One region of the Dactylosporangium thailandense genome, then DNA from elsewhere that is predicted to be linked to it. Evidence: riboswitches for the same ligand, from Rfam matches in the RefSeq annotation. Region 1 holds a riboswitch; the other holds the start of a gene.
What was found. A riboswitch is a leader RNA that binds a small molecule or an ion and turns the genes downstream of it on or off. The one in region 1 is predicted to bind S-adenosylmethionine.
Positions count from the first base shown of each region.

Region 2: it holds a riboswitch for S-adenosylmethionine, as region 1 does, so the genes downstream of both, thrC (threonine synthase) here and AC6JBM_RS40715 (aminotransferase class V-fold PLP-dependent enzyme) in region 1, are expected to answer to the same signal.

Region 1 covers NZ_AP029195.1:9,138,438-9,145,550, forward strand. The annotation lists gene AC6JBM_RS40690 (alpha/beta fold hydrolase) at 1-450, shown strand, start outside; gene AC6JBM_RS40695 (alanyl-tRNA editing protein) at 580-1,317, shown strand; gene AC6JBM_RS40700 (AI-2E family transporter) at 1,331-2,572, opposite strand; gene AC6JBM_RS40705 (GroES family chaperonin) at 2,728-3,069, shown strand; gene AC6JBM_RS40710 (PrsW family intramembrane metalloprotease) at 3,115-4,563, opposite strand; SAM riboswitch class IV at 5,082-5,197, shown strand; gene AC6JBM_RS40715 (aminotransferase class V-fold PLP-dependent enzyme) at 5,220-6,449, shown strand; gene ligD (non-homologous end-joining DNA ligase) at 6,499-7,113, opposite strand, start outside.
Region 2 covers NZ_AP029195.1:9,311,213-9,318,325, reverse strand. The annotation lists gene AC6JBM_RS41480 (hypothetical protein) at 44-184, shown strand; gene AC6JBM_RS41475 (hypothetical protein) at 175-1,200, shown strand; gene AC6JBM_RS41470 (glucosyl-3-phosphoglycerate synthase) at 1,231-2,148, opposite strand; SAM riboswitch class I at 2,246-2,384, shown strand; gene thrC (threonine synthase) at 2,398-3,666, shown strand; gene AC6JBM_RS41460 (GNAT family N-acetyltransferase) at 3,973-4,977, shown strand; gene paaN (phenylacetic acid degradation protein PaaN) at 5,055-6,728, shown strand; gene AC6JBM_RS41450 (cold-shock protein) at 7,007-7,113, shown strand, end outside.

The DNA of each region.
Region 1 (7,113 bases):
GTGTTCTTCCTGCCCGCGGTGCTCGACGCGCCCCGCGCGGCCGCGGCCCAGGAGCGGCTGAGCGCGCTGCTGGAGGCGATCGAGGCCGGCGACGCCGCCTCGGTGGCCGACGTGATCTCCCAGGAGATCCCGGCCCAGCTGCGCAACTCCCCGCCCGTCTGGGCGTTCCTGCGCCAGCGCCTCGACCAGCTCATGCGCGACGGGCTCGCCGCGGGCCTGGCCAGCCTTCCCGAGCAGGCCGCCGTCACCGACCGCGACGACCTGGCCGCGGTGAGCGCCGAGTGCCTGGTGATCGGCTGCCGCGGCGACGACCTGCACCCGGTCTCCGTCGCCGAGCAGCTCGCCGGGGCGCTGCCAAAGGCCGAGCTGCACATCTACGACCGGCCCGGCATCGTGTGGACCCAGCGGGCCGACCTGCGCACCCGGATCTCGGACTTCCTGAACGCCTGAACGGCCCGCCCGGAGTGACCGAACGTCCGAGGTGCTGACGCGTATCAGAACCGGGTCCGACGGATTCTGTATTGCATGACCACTTCGCTTGCCTGGGCGGGGCCGACCCGCCGCATATAGTCGGCTTTCATGGGTGTCACACATCACGGCCGCACGTACCGGCTCGACCTCGCCGACCCGACGCTGCGGGAGTGGACCGCCAAGGTCCTGCACGCGTCGGCCGAGGACGGGATCGTGCTGGATCGCTCGGCCTTCTACCCGGGCGGGGGCGGGCAGCCCCCGGACCACGGCGTCCTGCTCTGGCAGGGCGTTCAGACGCGGATCGTCGGCACCCGCAAGGCCGACGACCTCTACCTCCTGCCCGCCGAGGGCGACCCGCTGCCCCCGGTGGACACCGAGGTGACCGGCGCGGTCGAGGACGATCGGCGCACCAAGCTCATGCGCACCCACTCGGGCCTGCACGTGCTGTGCGGGGTCGTGTTCCGCGACTTCGGCGCGCTCGTCACCGGCGGCTCGATGGAGCCGGCCGAGGCCCGCATGGACTTCAACCTGCCGGAGGTGCCGCCGGACTTCAAGGCGCGCCTCGAGGAGCTCGTGAACGCCGAGGTGGTCGCGGACCGCAAGGTGGTGACGAAGGTGCTCGGCCGGGACGAGGCCCTGGCGCTGCCCGACATCATCCGCACCCAGTCGAACCTGATTCCGGCCGACGAGCAGGAGATCCGCATCGTCGACATCATCGGGCTGGACACGCAGGCGGACGGCGGCACGCACGTGGCGTCCACGGCGCAGATCGGGCGGCTGCAGGTCGTGAAGGTCGAGTCCAAGGGCAAGGCCAACCGCCGGGTGCGGGTGCGCCTGTCGGACTGACCCGCCCGGCGGATCAGTCGGCGGAGACGATCACGGCCTCGGGCGGGGGCTCCTGGCGATGCTGGACCAGGTGGCGGATGCCCGTGTTCAGCACCGCCACGAGCGGCACGGCCACCAGGGCGCCGATGATGCCCGCGAGCACCACACCCGTCGCGATCGCCACGATCACCGCGAGCGGGTGCACCGAGACCGCGCGGCCCATGATGAGCGGCTGCAGGACGTGGCCCTCCAGCTGCTGCACGGCGATCACGCCGATGAGGACCACCAGCGCGGTGATCGGGCCCTCGTCGACCAGCGCGACCAGCACCGCGACGGCGCCGGAGACCGTGGCGCCGACGATCGGCACGAACGCGCCGAGGAAGACCAGGGTGCCCAGCGGGAACCAGAAGTCGACGTTGAGGAAGAACAGCAGCAGGCCGATGCCGAGCGCGTCGATGAAGGCGACGAGCACGGTGGCCCGCACGTAGGCGACCAGGGTCCGCCACGCCGCCTCGCCCGCGCGGCGGATCGGGTCGCGGGCCGGCGTCGGCAGGATGCCGGTCACGAAGTGCCAGATCCGCTTGCCGTCGCGCATGAAGAAGAAGGTGACGAAGAGGATCAGCAGCGCGAGGGCCAGGAACTCGACGGTCGCGGTGGCGGTGCTCAGCGCGCTGTCGGTGAGGCTGCCCCGGTTGTCGTTGAGCCAGGTGGTCGCCGCGTCGAAGGTCGCGTCGAGTTGCCGGCCGCTGAGGTGCAGGGGCCCGGTGGTGAGCCAGTCCTGGATCTGCGTCACGCCGGCCGACGCCTTCTCGGCCAGGGCCGGGAACCCCGCCACGAACTCGGTCACCACGAGGGTGAGCACGCCCGCGACCGCACCCAGGCCCATGATCAGCACGACGAACGCGGCCAGGGACGGCGGCAGCTTGACCCGGCGGCGCAGCACGCCCATCACCGGGGCGAGCAGGGCCGAGAGCAGCAGCGCGATGCTCAGCGGGATCAGCACGGTCTTGAGCCGGCCGACGAGCCAGAGCAGCACGGCCGCGGCCGCGATCAGCAGCAGCAGGCGCCAGGACCAGGCGGCGGCGATGCGCAGGCCGTGCGGGATCTCCGCGTCGTCCCGGCTCGTGGTCGTCGCGTGCTCGAACTCCCCCACGACCAGCGTCGGCTCCGGCTCGGGCTCGTCGGCGACCGCGATCTCGCGCTCGGCCCTGGCCTCCGCGAGTCGCTGGAGGTAGGCGCGGCGCAGATTGGCGCGCACCTTGTCGAACCGGCCCACGTACTACCTCCCCGATGCGGCTTCCACGTCTCCCGACGGCGACTCTCCACCGTAGACCGGGTCGCGCGACGTTGGCACGCATCGAGGCGGTAGCGTCGCAAGCGTGACAGCACAACCCGCCGCTGGTTACCAGGCGTCCACCGGCGCTCAACCCGCTGCCCCGACCGGCGACGCGACCCCCCGACGCCCTGCCGATCCGGCTCCTGCACGACCGGGTGCTCGTCCGGCTCGAGGGCGCCGAGGGCGAGCGCCGGCACATCTCCGGCATCGTGATCCCCGCGACCGCCTCGGTCGGCAAGCGGCTGTCGTGGGCGACCGCGGTCGGCGTCGGGCCCAGCGTGCGCTCGATCGTCGCGGGCGACCGGGTGCTCTTCGACCCCGAGGAGCGCTCCGAGGTGGAGCTGCAGGGGCGCGACTACGTGCTGCTGCGCGAGCGGGACGTGCACGCGGTCGCGGCCCGGCGCGTCGAGCCGGACTCGACCGGCCTCTACCTGTGACGCCGACCGGCGCGCGGCCCTGGTAGGTCGCGCGCCGGGTGGCGGTCAGCGGTAGTAGTACGGGGCGGCGAACGCCGGCGGGGGCGGCGGGGCCAGCGAGACGGGCACGGGCACCACCGGCGTGGCCGGGGCGTCGAGGACCCGCACGACGCCGTCGGGGAAGGTGATGTGGTAGCGCGTGCCGTCCCACACCGCCCGCGGCGACTGAGGGTCGCGGCCGACGAAGACCTGGCGGTACGCGTCGAGCGCGGTCAGCAGCTGCCGCTCCTCGGCGAGCGCCTCCATGCGCCGCTTCGGCTCCTTGTCCAGGCCGCGATGGAGGCCGTCGCGCAGGAGGGCCAGCCGCGTCGCGTCGAACTGGAACGCCCGCATCGCCTTGGCGCCCGCGTCGCCGGCGACCCGCTTGGCCCAGCGGCGGGCGGACAGGCGGCGGCCGAGCGTGCCCAGCGCGGCGACCTCGGGCGGCGAGAACCATCCGGCCCGGGCATATTCGCCGAGCACGCGCTCGGTCAGCTTGCCCTCGTTGGAGCGCAGCCACAGGGCGAAGCCGACCATGCACAGGAAGATCGGCATCATGACGGCGAAATAGCCGTAGAGCAGGACCCACGCGCTCGTCGACGCCGTCACCGACATGAGGTTCCACGAGCCGTGCAGCATCATGGCGACCAGCAGGCCGGCGAGCGGGGCGAGGAAGCGCACCGGCCGGGCCGAGGAGCGCGAGGCGAACCCGAGGCCGATGCCGGTCATCGAGGTGAACAGCGGGTGGGCGAACCCGGTCATGAGGATCCGCACGATGAAGATGCCCACCAACGCCGCGGCCCCGGTGACGGGTCCGGACTTGTCGGCGGCCTCGCCGTAGCCCTTGAAGCCGAGGTACAGGATGTTCTCGACCATCGCGAACCCGGTCGCGGAAAGTCCACAGTAGACGATCCCGTCGATGATGCCGGAGAACGCGCGCGGGCGGCGCCAGAACAGCAGCACCGGGCCGAGCGCCTTCATGCTCTCCTCGATCAGCGGCGCGACGATCACGGCGACCAGCGCGTCGGAGAGCCCGGCCTTCTCGGCGAAGTAGGAGCCGGCGGTGTTGACCACCAGGGCCACCCCGGTCGCGACGAAGGCACCCCAGCCGAAGACGAAGACGAGGTACTTCACCGGCTCCGGCTCGTACCGATCCAGCCACAGGAAGCAGGAGACCAGCACCGGCACCGGGATCACCGCGGAGGCCACGCCCACGACCAGCGCCGTCCACCCGCCGCTGAAGCCGAAGAACGCGAGCACGGCGACGCCGCAGGCCGCGATGAAGCCCATGACGCCGATCAGCGTCCAGAGCCGGCGCCGGTCGGAGCGCTTCGCGGGCGGGGCGGCGGCCAGGGCGAGCGCGGCCGTCGGGTATTCCTGGCGGCCCGTCGGCGGCTCGACCGCCTCGGTCACGTTGGGCACCGCGGGCGCCATCGCCGGGCCGGACGACTGCCCGGCCGGGATCTGGGGCGTCATCGGCCGGCCCCACTCGGCACCGGGCGCCGGCTGTCCCCAGGCGGTCGGAGGGGCCGACGCCGGCTCGACGGCCGGCGGCGCGGAGGCGGGCTGACTCCACGCCGGCCGCCCCCACTCGGGCTGCGCGGCCGGCGGGGCCGAAGCGGGCTGCGCGGCCGGCGGGGCCGAAGCGGGCTGCGCGGCCGGCGGGGCCGAAGCGGGCTGCGCGGCCGGCGGGGCCGAAGCGGGCTGCGCGGCCGGCGGGGCCGAAGCGGGCTGCGCGGCCGGCGGGGCCGAAGCGGGCTGCGCGGCCGGCGGGGCCGAAGCGGGCGGGGCCGAGGCGGGCTGCGACGGGGAGGGCTCCGGGTTTGAAGGCGAGCCCCAGCCGGAGGGTGTCGCCGGAGCGCTCGGGGAGGCCCACGGGGACGCGCCCGGCGGCGAGGCGGCGGGCGGCCCGGACGCGGGCTCGGGCGAGGACGGCGTCCCATTCGGCGGGAGATCGCTCATGGGGCAACTTTATCCGCGGTACGGTCATGTCAGGTCATGAGTGCCAGCGCACAGCCCCGGCTTGCTGGCCGGCAACCCTCGCGTTCGCGGCGGGGTGCCCCGGGTGATGACCCGGCCCGGCACGCGGTGTGCCGGGCAAGCGCGAGCGAAAGGGCTGCCCTGTGTCCGAAATTCTCACGCCCGGCGAGGTCAAGCTGTCCGACGGGCGCAGCGTCGACTTCGCCAACCTCGACGTCGCCGCGACCGCCCCCTGCCTGCGGGTCGTCGCCGACGCCGTCGCGGACCTGCTGCCCTACTACGGCAGCGTCCACCGCGGCGCGGGTGCCCTGTCGGAGCGCTGCACGCGGGAGTACGAGCAGGCGCGCGAGACCGTCGCGGACGTCCTCGGCCACGGCCCGGGCGACACGGTGATCTTCACGCGCAACACCACGGACGCGTTCAACCTGCTCGCGCGGGCGGTCCCGGCGGGCACCACGGTCGTCACGTTCGATGCCGAGCACCACGCCAACCTGCTGCCCTGGCGCGACGCGATCCGGCTGCCGGCGCCCCGCACGCCGCGGGAGGCCGTCGAGGCGCTGGAGCTGTGCCTGTACCAATTGCGGAACCCCAACGTCCTCGTCAGCGTCACCGCGGCGAGCAACGTGACCGGCGAGGTGTGGCCGGTGGAGGCGCTGGCCGAGGTCGCGCACCGCCACGGCGCCCGGATCGCCGTCGACGCCGCGCAGCTCGCCCCGCACGCCCCCGGGCGGCTCGCCGGGCTCGGCGCGGACTACGTCGCGTTCTCGGGGCACAAGCTCTACGCGCCGTTCGGGGCGGGCGTGCTCGCCGGGCGGGCGGACTGGCTCGACGCGGCCGAGCCCTACCTGGCCGGCGGCGGGGCCAGCGCCCACGTCCCCGGCGACGGGCCCACGCGCTGGGCCACCGGCCCGGCCCGCCACGAGGCCGGCACCCCCAACCTCCTCGGCGCGGTCGCCCTCGCCACCGCGCTGCGCGCCCTGCGCGACCGCGACCTCGCCGGCGACCTCGCGGGCACCGAGCAGGCGCTGCTGCACCGGCTCCGCGCCGGGCTCGCCGCGCTGCCGCACGTGGAGGAGCTGCGGCTCTTCCCCGCCGACGCGGCGCGGGTCGGCATCGTCTCCTTCGCCGTGCGGGGCCGCGACCCGGGTCAGCTCGCGGTGTCGCTCGGCCGCGACCACGGCATCGGGGTGCGCACGGGCCTGTTCTGCGCGCACCCGCTGACGAACCGCCTGCTGTCCGAGGCCACGGCCCGCCTGACCGGCGAGGCGTCGCCGGAGGTGGCGGCAAGCTGCGAGCCGGGGGGCGGGCAGGCCGTCCGGGCCAGCTTCGGCATCGGCACCACCGAGGAGCACATCGACCGGCTGCTCGCCGCCCTGCAGTGATCCCGACATATACGAAATGTCCGATAAGTCGCGGCGCGTAGCGCCCGACTTATCGGCCCAGCAGGAGGTCGCCGCGGGCCGAGACGCGGTCGAGCACCACCGATGGGGTCAGGCCGGCGGCGGTCAGCTCGCCGGCCTCGACCTCGTCCCACGCCAGCGGGGCGCTCACGGTCGGGGTGGGGCCGGCGCGCAGGGAGTACGGCGCGACCGTCGTCTTGAACGCGTTGTTCTGGCTCCAGTCGATGAACACCTTGCCGGGCCGCAGCTGTTTCGCCATCTTCGCGACCACGAGCCGCGGGCGGGCGCGGGCCAGCTCCTCGGCGACCGCCTTCGCGTAGGCGCTCACCTCGTCGGCCGTCTCGCCGCCGGGCAGCGGCACGACGAGCTGCATGCCCTTCTTGCCGGAGGTCTTCGCCGCGCACTCCAGGCCGTCGGCGGCCAGGCGCTCGCGCAGCACCAGGGCCACCTCGAAGCACTCCGGCAGCCCCGCGGGCGGGCCGGGGTCGAGGTCCACGACGAGCTGGTCGGGGTCGAGCGGGCGGCCCTCGGCGTCGACCCGCCACTGCGGCGTGTGCAGCTCCAGCGCCGCGAGGTTGGCCAGCCACACGACCGTCGCGAGCTCCTCGACCACGATGAAGTCGATCTGCTCGCGGCCCTTCGAGGA
Region 2 (7,113 bases), 170 kb from region 1:
GGTGGCGTAGCCGGCGGCGGTGGACGGACGGCCTCGCTGCGTCGTGGTTCGAACTGGGCCGCCGCAGGAGCCGTGGCGGGAGCACTCCTGGACCCTGGTGGCCGCGCTGCTCACCGGCATCGTCGCGCTGGTCGTGCTGGGCCGCCCCCGCGAGCGGCACGGGCTGGAGGAGTCGTGGGCGTGATGCTCGCGGTCGCCGCGGCGGTGCTGGCCGAGGTGGCCGGGCTGGTCGTGGCCGCGCTCGGGTTCGCGGCCGAGCCGTGGCGCCCGGGCGGGCCGGTGCTGGGCTGGACGCTCGCGGGCCTGGCGGCGCTCACGCTCGCGGTGCTGGTGCAGTACCTCATCGGACGCCCGGCCTCCCTGCACCGCCTGCGGGCGCTGGTCGCGCTCGGGTTCGGGCTCGCCGCCGGCTACCTGACCGCCTGGGCGCCCGCCGGGCTGGTGGTCGCGGCGCTGGCCGGGGCCGCCGGGCTCGCGGTGCTGCGGCTGCCCCGCGACCGGCACGGGCTGAACGAGGAGTACCGGCCGGTGCCGCTGGGGTGGCTCCAGCCGCGCCCGGACGCGCTCGCCCGGCGGCGGGTCGGCGTCTCGGCCGGAACCGGGGCCGCGATCGCGCTGCCGGTCGCCGCGCTGCACGCGGCCGCGGGGGCGGTGCTCGGGCCGTCCGGGCTCGCCGACGGCTGGTCGATCGCGGCCCCGCTGGTGCTGTTCGGGGGCGCGCTCGCGGTGGCGGCGGCGGCGTACCTCGACGGGCCGGTGGCCGCGCGCCTCGCGGTGCGGCTGGTGGTCGCGGCCGGCGCCGGGGCCGGGCTCGCGCTCGGCGCCCTGGTCGCGGGCGGGCCGGGGCCGGCGACGGCGGGCGTCTCGGTGCTGGTCACCGCCGGGCTGGCGGCGATGCTGCTCGGCCCCGACCCGCGCCGGGCGGAAGCCGCAGCAGAAGCGGAAACCGCGGCAGAGGCGGAGGTCGCGGCGGAGGCGGAGGTCGCGGCGGAGGCGGAGGTCGCGGCGGAGGCGGAGGTCGCGGCGGAGGCGGAGGTCGCGGCGGAGGCGGAGGTCGCGGCGGAGGCGGAGGTCGCGGCGGAGGCGGAGGCCGCGGCGGAGGCGGAGGCCGCGGCAGAGGCGGAGGCCGCGGCAGAGGCGGAGGCCGCGGCAGAGGCGGAGGCCGCGGCAGAAGCGGAAGCCGCGACAGAAGCCGGGTAACGGGTAAGCAGAACGAGCGCGGGGCGAGGCTCAGGCGGTGTAGCCGGGGACGGTCACCATCGGGGGGCGGTCGGGGTGGGCGACGGCCGTCTCGTGCGGTACCACCGCCGAATCCCGCCGCTCGAACTGCGTCAACGTCGGCCAGAGGGAGCGGCCCGGCGACACGCGGGCGTTGATCGTCTGCAGGATCGTCGCCGCCATGCGGCCCAGCGCGGCCGTGTCCTGGTGGCCGTGGGTGCGCTGGCCCAGGTCGACCTGGGCCACCGCGTCGAGCCCGTGCGCGCGCCAGGCGTCGATGAGCAGGCCGGTCTCCACGCCGTAGCCGGCCGCGAACGGCAGCGACTCGAGCAGGGTGCGGCGGGCCGCGTACTCGCCGGCGAGCGGCTGCACGACTCCGGCCAGCTCCGGGAAGTGCGCGTTGAGCAGCGGGCGGGCGGCCAGCTCGGTGACCCGGCCGCCGCCGGCCGCGGAGACGTCGAGCAGAGGCCGGTCGTAGAACGCCTTCACCATCAGGGTCGCCGGGTCGGCCAGCAGCGGGCCCAGCAGCCCGGTCACGAAGTGGGGCCGGAAGTCGGTGAGGTCCGCGTCGACGTACACCAGGATGTCGCCCTTGGTGACGGCGAGCGCCTTCCACAGCACCTCGCCCTTGCCCGGCCGGGAGCCGGTCGCCGGGAGGATGTCGTCGCGGTGGTGCACGGTGGCGCCCGCGGCCGCGGCGACCTCGGCGGTGCGGTCCACCGAGCCGGAGTCGACCACGATCAGCTCGTCGACCAGGGGGCCGAGGCTGCGCACCCCGCTGACGATCTCCCCGACCGTGGGCTCCTCGTCGAGCGCGGGCAGCACCACGCTGACCCGGGTGTCACCCTTCGCCGCGAGCACCTCGTCGGCCGGCCAGTCGGGCCAGCGGGAGGTGCGCCGCGTGAACCAGTCCGCCGCCGCAGGGTGCATGCCTGAAACGCTAGCCCGGCCCAGCTCGTGAGATGACTCATACCCGGGGGCCGGTGGTGCCCCTTACACTCGGGTACAGCTGCACCCACAACTCAATACCTCATCCAGAGGGGCAGAGGGATACGGCCCGATGAAGCCCCGGCAACCCCTGCGACGCGTGCTCGAAGACGAGGCTTGTCGCGGTAGGTGCCAAATCCGTCCCGGTGCACGCCCGTGCGCTTTGGGAAAGATGAGAGGAAGGCCTCTGCCATGACCTCGACGCTCAGCGTCTTCACCGACTCGCCCGCCCGCAACCTGGTCTGCCGCGGGTGTGGGGCGACGTTCCCGCTCGCCGCGCAGCACGCGTGTTACGAGTGTTTCGGCCCGCTCGAGGTCGGCTACGACGCGGCGGCGCTGGCCAAGGTGACCCGGGCGCAGATCGAGGCGGGGCCGAAGAACATCTGGCGCTACGCGCCGCTGCTGCCCGTCGGGCTGGACCCCGAGACCCGCGTGACCCTGGACCCGGGCCTGACGCCGCTGGTGCGGGCCGACGGACTGGGCCGGGAGCTCGGGTTCACCGCGCCGCTGTACGTCAAGGACGACTCCGCCAACCCGACGCACTCGTTCAAGGACCGCGTCGTGTCCGTGGCCCTGACCGCGGCGAAGGCCCTGGGCTTCACGCGCTACTCCTGCGCCTCCACCGGCAACCTCGCCAACAGCGTCGCCGCGCACGCCGCGCGGGCCGGCGTCCCCTCGACCGTGTTCATCCCGGCCGACCTGGAGCCCGGCAAGGTCGTCATGACCGCCGTGTACGGCGGCGAGGTCGTCGCCATCGAGGGCTCCTACGACGAGGTCAACCGCCTGTGCTCGGAGCTCACCGAGACCGACGAGTTCGAGGACACCGCGTTCGTCAACGTCAACGTGCGGCCCTTCTACGCCGAGGGCTCCAAGACGCTCGGCTACGAGGTGGCCGAGCAGCTCGGCTGGCGCATCCCGGCCCAGGTGGTCATCCCGATGGCCAGCGGCGAGCTGCTCACGAAGATCGACAAGGCGTTCGCCGAGCTGGTCGAGATCGGGCTCGTCCCGCCGAGCGAGTGGAAGGTGTTCGGCGCCCAGTCGGCCGGCTGCAACCCGATCGCGAAGGCGCTGCACGACGGCACCGACGAGATCACCCCGGTGAAGCCGACCGGCATCGCCAAGTCCCTCAACATCGGCGACCCGGCCGCCGGGGTCTACGCGCTGGAGTCCGTGCGGCGCACCGGCGGATGGATGGAGTACGTCGGCGACGACGAGATCCGCGAGGGCATCCAGCTGCTCGCCCGGACCGCCGGCGTCTACGCCGAGACGGCCGGCGGGGTCACCACAGCGGTGCTCAAGAAGCTCGTCGAGTCCGGCAAGCTCGACCCGAACGCGGAGACGGTCATCTTCAACACCGGCGACGGCCTCAAGACCCTCGATGCGGTCGCCGACCGGGCCGTTCCCACGCACCGGGTCAAGCCATCGCTGAAGTCGGCCCGCGAGGCCGGTCTGCTCGGATGATTTTTTCGCTCCCGCGATCACGGTCCGTTGATCTGCGGAGAGCGCTTCCACGCTCGGACGAGGGGTACCTCGCCCGAGTGGGGGAGACGATCGATACCGAGCGTAGTCGTTGCTGCGCGGAATGTCGGATGGGTGACTTGACGCCCTAGGTCCCGGGGTTCAGGATGCTCGGTGCGGGAGGACGTGTCGCCGCGAGATCCCTGGATCCGCGACCACAGCACCGGAGGTGCTGGCGAGCGTCCTCCCGACCATTTCCGGGGATAAATGGATTGCCGGGAGCCGCCGCTCGGCGACACCCTGAGGCCCATGACCCCGCACACGCTCGAGATCGTCGAGGTGCGCGCCGATGACCCGGCGGCCGTCGACGCGGCGTTCGAGATCGTCGGTGAGTCGGTCCACGCGGACCGGCCCGATCTGCCGCCGGAATGCCGGTATCAGTACGACATGCAGTGGCGCGTCCCGCCGCCCCGAGAATTCCGCCACCGTTTCCTGGCCCGGCAGGGCGGCGAGCCGGTCGGTGCCGTCCAGCTCGACCTGCCCCGCCACGAGAACCTCGACAAGGCCCACGTCGACATCCACGTCCGCCCGGCCCACCGGCGGCGGGGCGTCGGCCGGGCCCTCTTCGCGCACGCGACCGCCGTCGCCCGCGCCGACGGCCGCACGCGGGTGCTCGGCTTCGGCCCGGCCGAACCCGCCGGGTTCGCCGAGTCGTGCGGCATGACGAACGGCCTGCTCGACGCCCGCCGCCGGCTGCTGCTCGCCGACGCCGACGAGGCCGCGCTCGACCGGCTCTACGCGGAGGGCCGGGCGAGGGCCGCCGGCTATCGCCTCGTGCACTGGGGCGACGCGCTGCCGGAGGAGCACGTCGAGGACCTCGCCGCACTGGACAGCTCGTTCGTGACCGAGACCCCGATGGGTGAGCTCGACTACGAGCCCGAGCGGGTCGACGCGGAGCGGCTGCGCGCCCAGCACGCCGCGTTTGTGGCCTGGGGCTCGCGGCGCTACGAGGCCGGGCTCGTCCACGAGGCGAGCGGCCGCCTGGTGGCCTGGACCGCGATCAGGGTCGCCCGGACCGTCGACTGGCACGCCTGGCAGCTCATCACCCTCGTGGACCCCGCGCACCGCGGCCGCCGGCTCGGCATCGTGGCCAAGGTCGCCAACCTGCGGGCGATGCGCGCGGCCGAGCCGGCGGTGACCACGATCGACACGTTCAACGCGGTCGACAACTCGTACATGATCGCGATCAACGAGGCGATGGGCTTCCGCCTCGTCGACCACTGGGCCAACTGGCAGGGGCCGATCCGGGACTGAGGTTGCCGGCCGGGGGAACCGTCGCGGGAACTCGTCAGATGGTCGGCGGGCCCGCTCCGCGGTGGCAGGATGGCGCCATGGAGAACTCACACCCCATGTTCGCCAGCCACGCCGACACGCTGGAGCGGGCGCTGACCGCGATCGCCGAGCGTGCGTACTGGTCAAACTATCCCGAGTCGCCCAGCCCGCGCATCTACGGCGAGCACGCCGCCGCCGACGGCGAGGCGGCGTACAAGGCCTACCTCGGCGCCGACTTCCCCCTCAAGGATCAGCCCGGCATCACCGACTGGGTCGCGACCGAGGCCTCGCCCTTCGGCATCGCGCTCGACGTGCGCTACCCCCACCTCGACCTCGACACCGCGTTCGCCGCGCTCGCCGAGGGCATGCCCGCCTGGCGCGCGGCCGGCCCGCAGGCCCGCACCGGCGTGTGCCTGGAGATCCTGGCGCGCCTGCACAAGGCCGCGTTCGAGCTCGCCAACGCCGTGCACGCCACCACCGGCCAGGCCTTCGTCATGGCCTTCCAGGCCGGCGCGCCGCACGCGTTCGACCGGGCCCTCGAGGCGGTCGCCTACGCCTACCGCGAGATGACGCGCACCCCGGCCACGGCCGACTGGCAGAAGCCCGCGGGCAAGGGCCAGACGCTGCACATGTCCAAGACCTTCCATGTCGTACCGCGCGGTGCCGCCCTGGTCGTCGGCTGCAACACGTTCCCGACCTGGAACTCGTACCCGGGCTTCTTCGCGTCCCTGGCCACGGGCAACCCGGTGATCGTCAAGCCGCACCCGGGGGCCGTCCTGCCGCTGGCGATCACCGTGAAGATCGCCCGCGAGACGCTCGCCGACGCCGGCTTCGACCCCAACCTCGTGCTGCTGGCCGCCGAGGCGCCCGGCGAGGGGCTCGCGAAGACCCTGGCCCTGCGGCCCGAGGTGCGCATCATCGACTTCACCGGCTCGACCGAGTTCGGCGACTGGCTGGAGGCCAACGCCCGCCAGGCCGTGGTCTACACCGAGAAGGCCGGCGTGAACACCGTCGTGGTCGACTCGACCGACGACTTCGCCGGAATGTGCCGCAACATCGGGTTCTCGTTGGTGCTGTACTCCGGGCAGATGTGCACCACTCCGCAGAACATTCTCGTGCCCGCCGCCGGCATCGCCACGAACGAGGGGCACAAGAGTCTCGACGAGGTCGCCCAGGGCATTGCCGGGGCCGTCTCGGCGCTCACCGCGGAGCCCGCGAAGGGCGTGGAACTTACCGGCGCAATCGTGAACGAGGGCGTTCTGGAAAGGCTCCAGAAAGCCGCGACGGTCGGCGACGCGGTGCTCGAATCATCAGACGTTTCACATCCGGCCTATGCGTCGGCGACGGTCCGTACACCGCTCATCCGGAAACTCGGCGCGGGCGATGCGGATACTTATGGGTCGGAGTGGTTCGGCCCCATTTCCTTCGTTGTCGCGACCGATTCCACGGCGGGCAGTTTGCGGATCTTCGCGGACACCGTCGGGAAGAAGGGCGCATTGACCGCTTCGGTGTATTCGACGTCGCCGGAGGTCCTCGACGCCGTGGAAGAGGCCGCACTACTTGCAGGTGTGCATTTGTCAGTCAACCTTACGGGCGGCGTCTTCGTGAACCAATCGGCCGCGTTTTCCGACTTCCACGCCAGCGGCGCCAATCCCGCCGCCAATGCCGCGCTCACCGACGGTGCCTACGTCGCGAGCCGCTTCCGTGTAGTTCAGTCACGCCGTCACGTGTAGCGCCGAAAGTCAGTAACACGTAGTCGCCGGGCGATGCTTGACTCTGCAAGGAAAAATTGCGAGAAGGCATGCTCGGCGACCTTTTCCGGCTGTTTGATTCGTGACCTTGCTGTCCGATTTGGGCCTGTCGGCGCCTCGGCTACTCCTGTACCGTGCGGTTCGGTCGTCGTTCCTCTCGCTGGAGCCACCCCCGGTCCCGGCGGCTGTGGTCGAAGACCGCGGCTCGGTTTCCCACAGCCGGCCGGGAGGCAGAAGGTCTGAAGTAGAGGAAGTGCACCGTGGCACAGGGCACCGTCAAGTGGTTCAACAGCGAGAAGGGCTACGGGTTCATCGCGGTCGACGGGGGGCAGGACGTCTTCGTCCACTTCTCCGCGATTCAGATGGA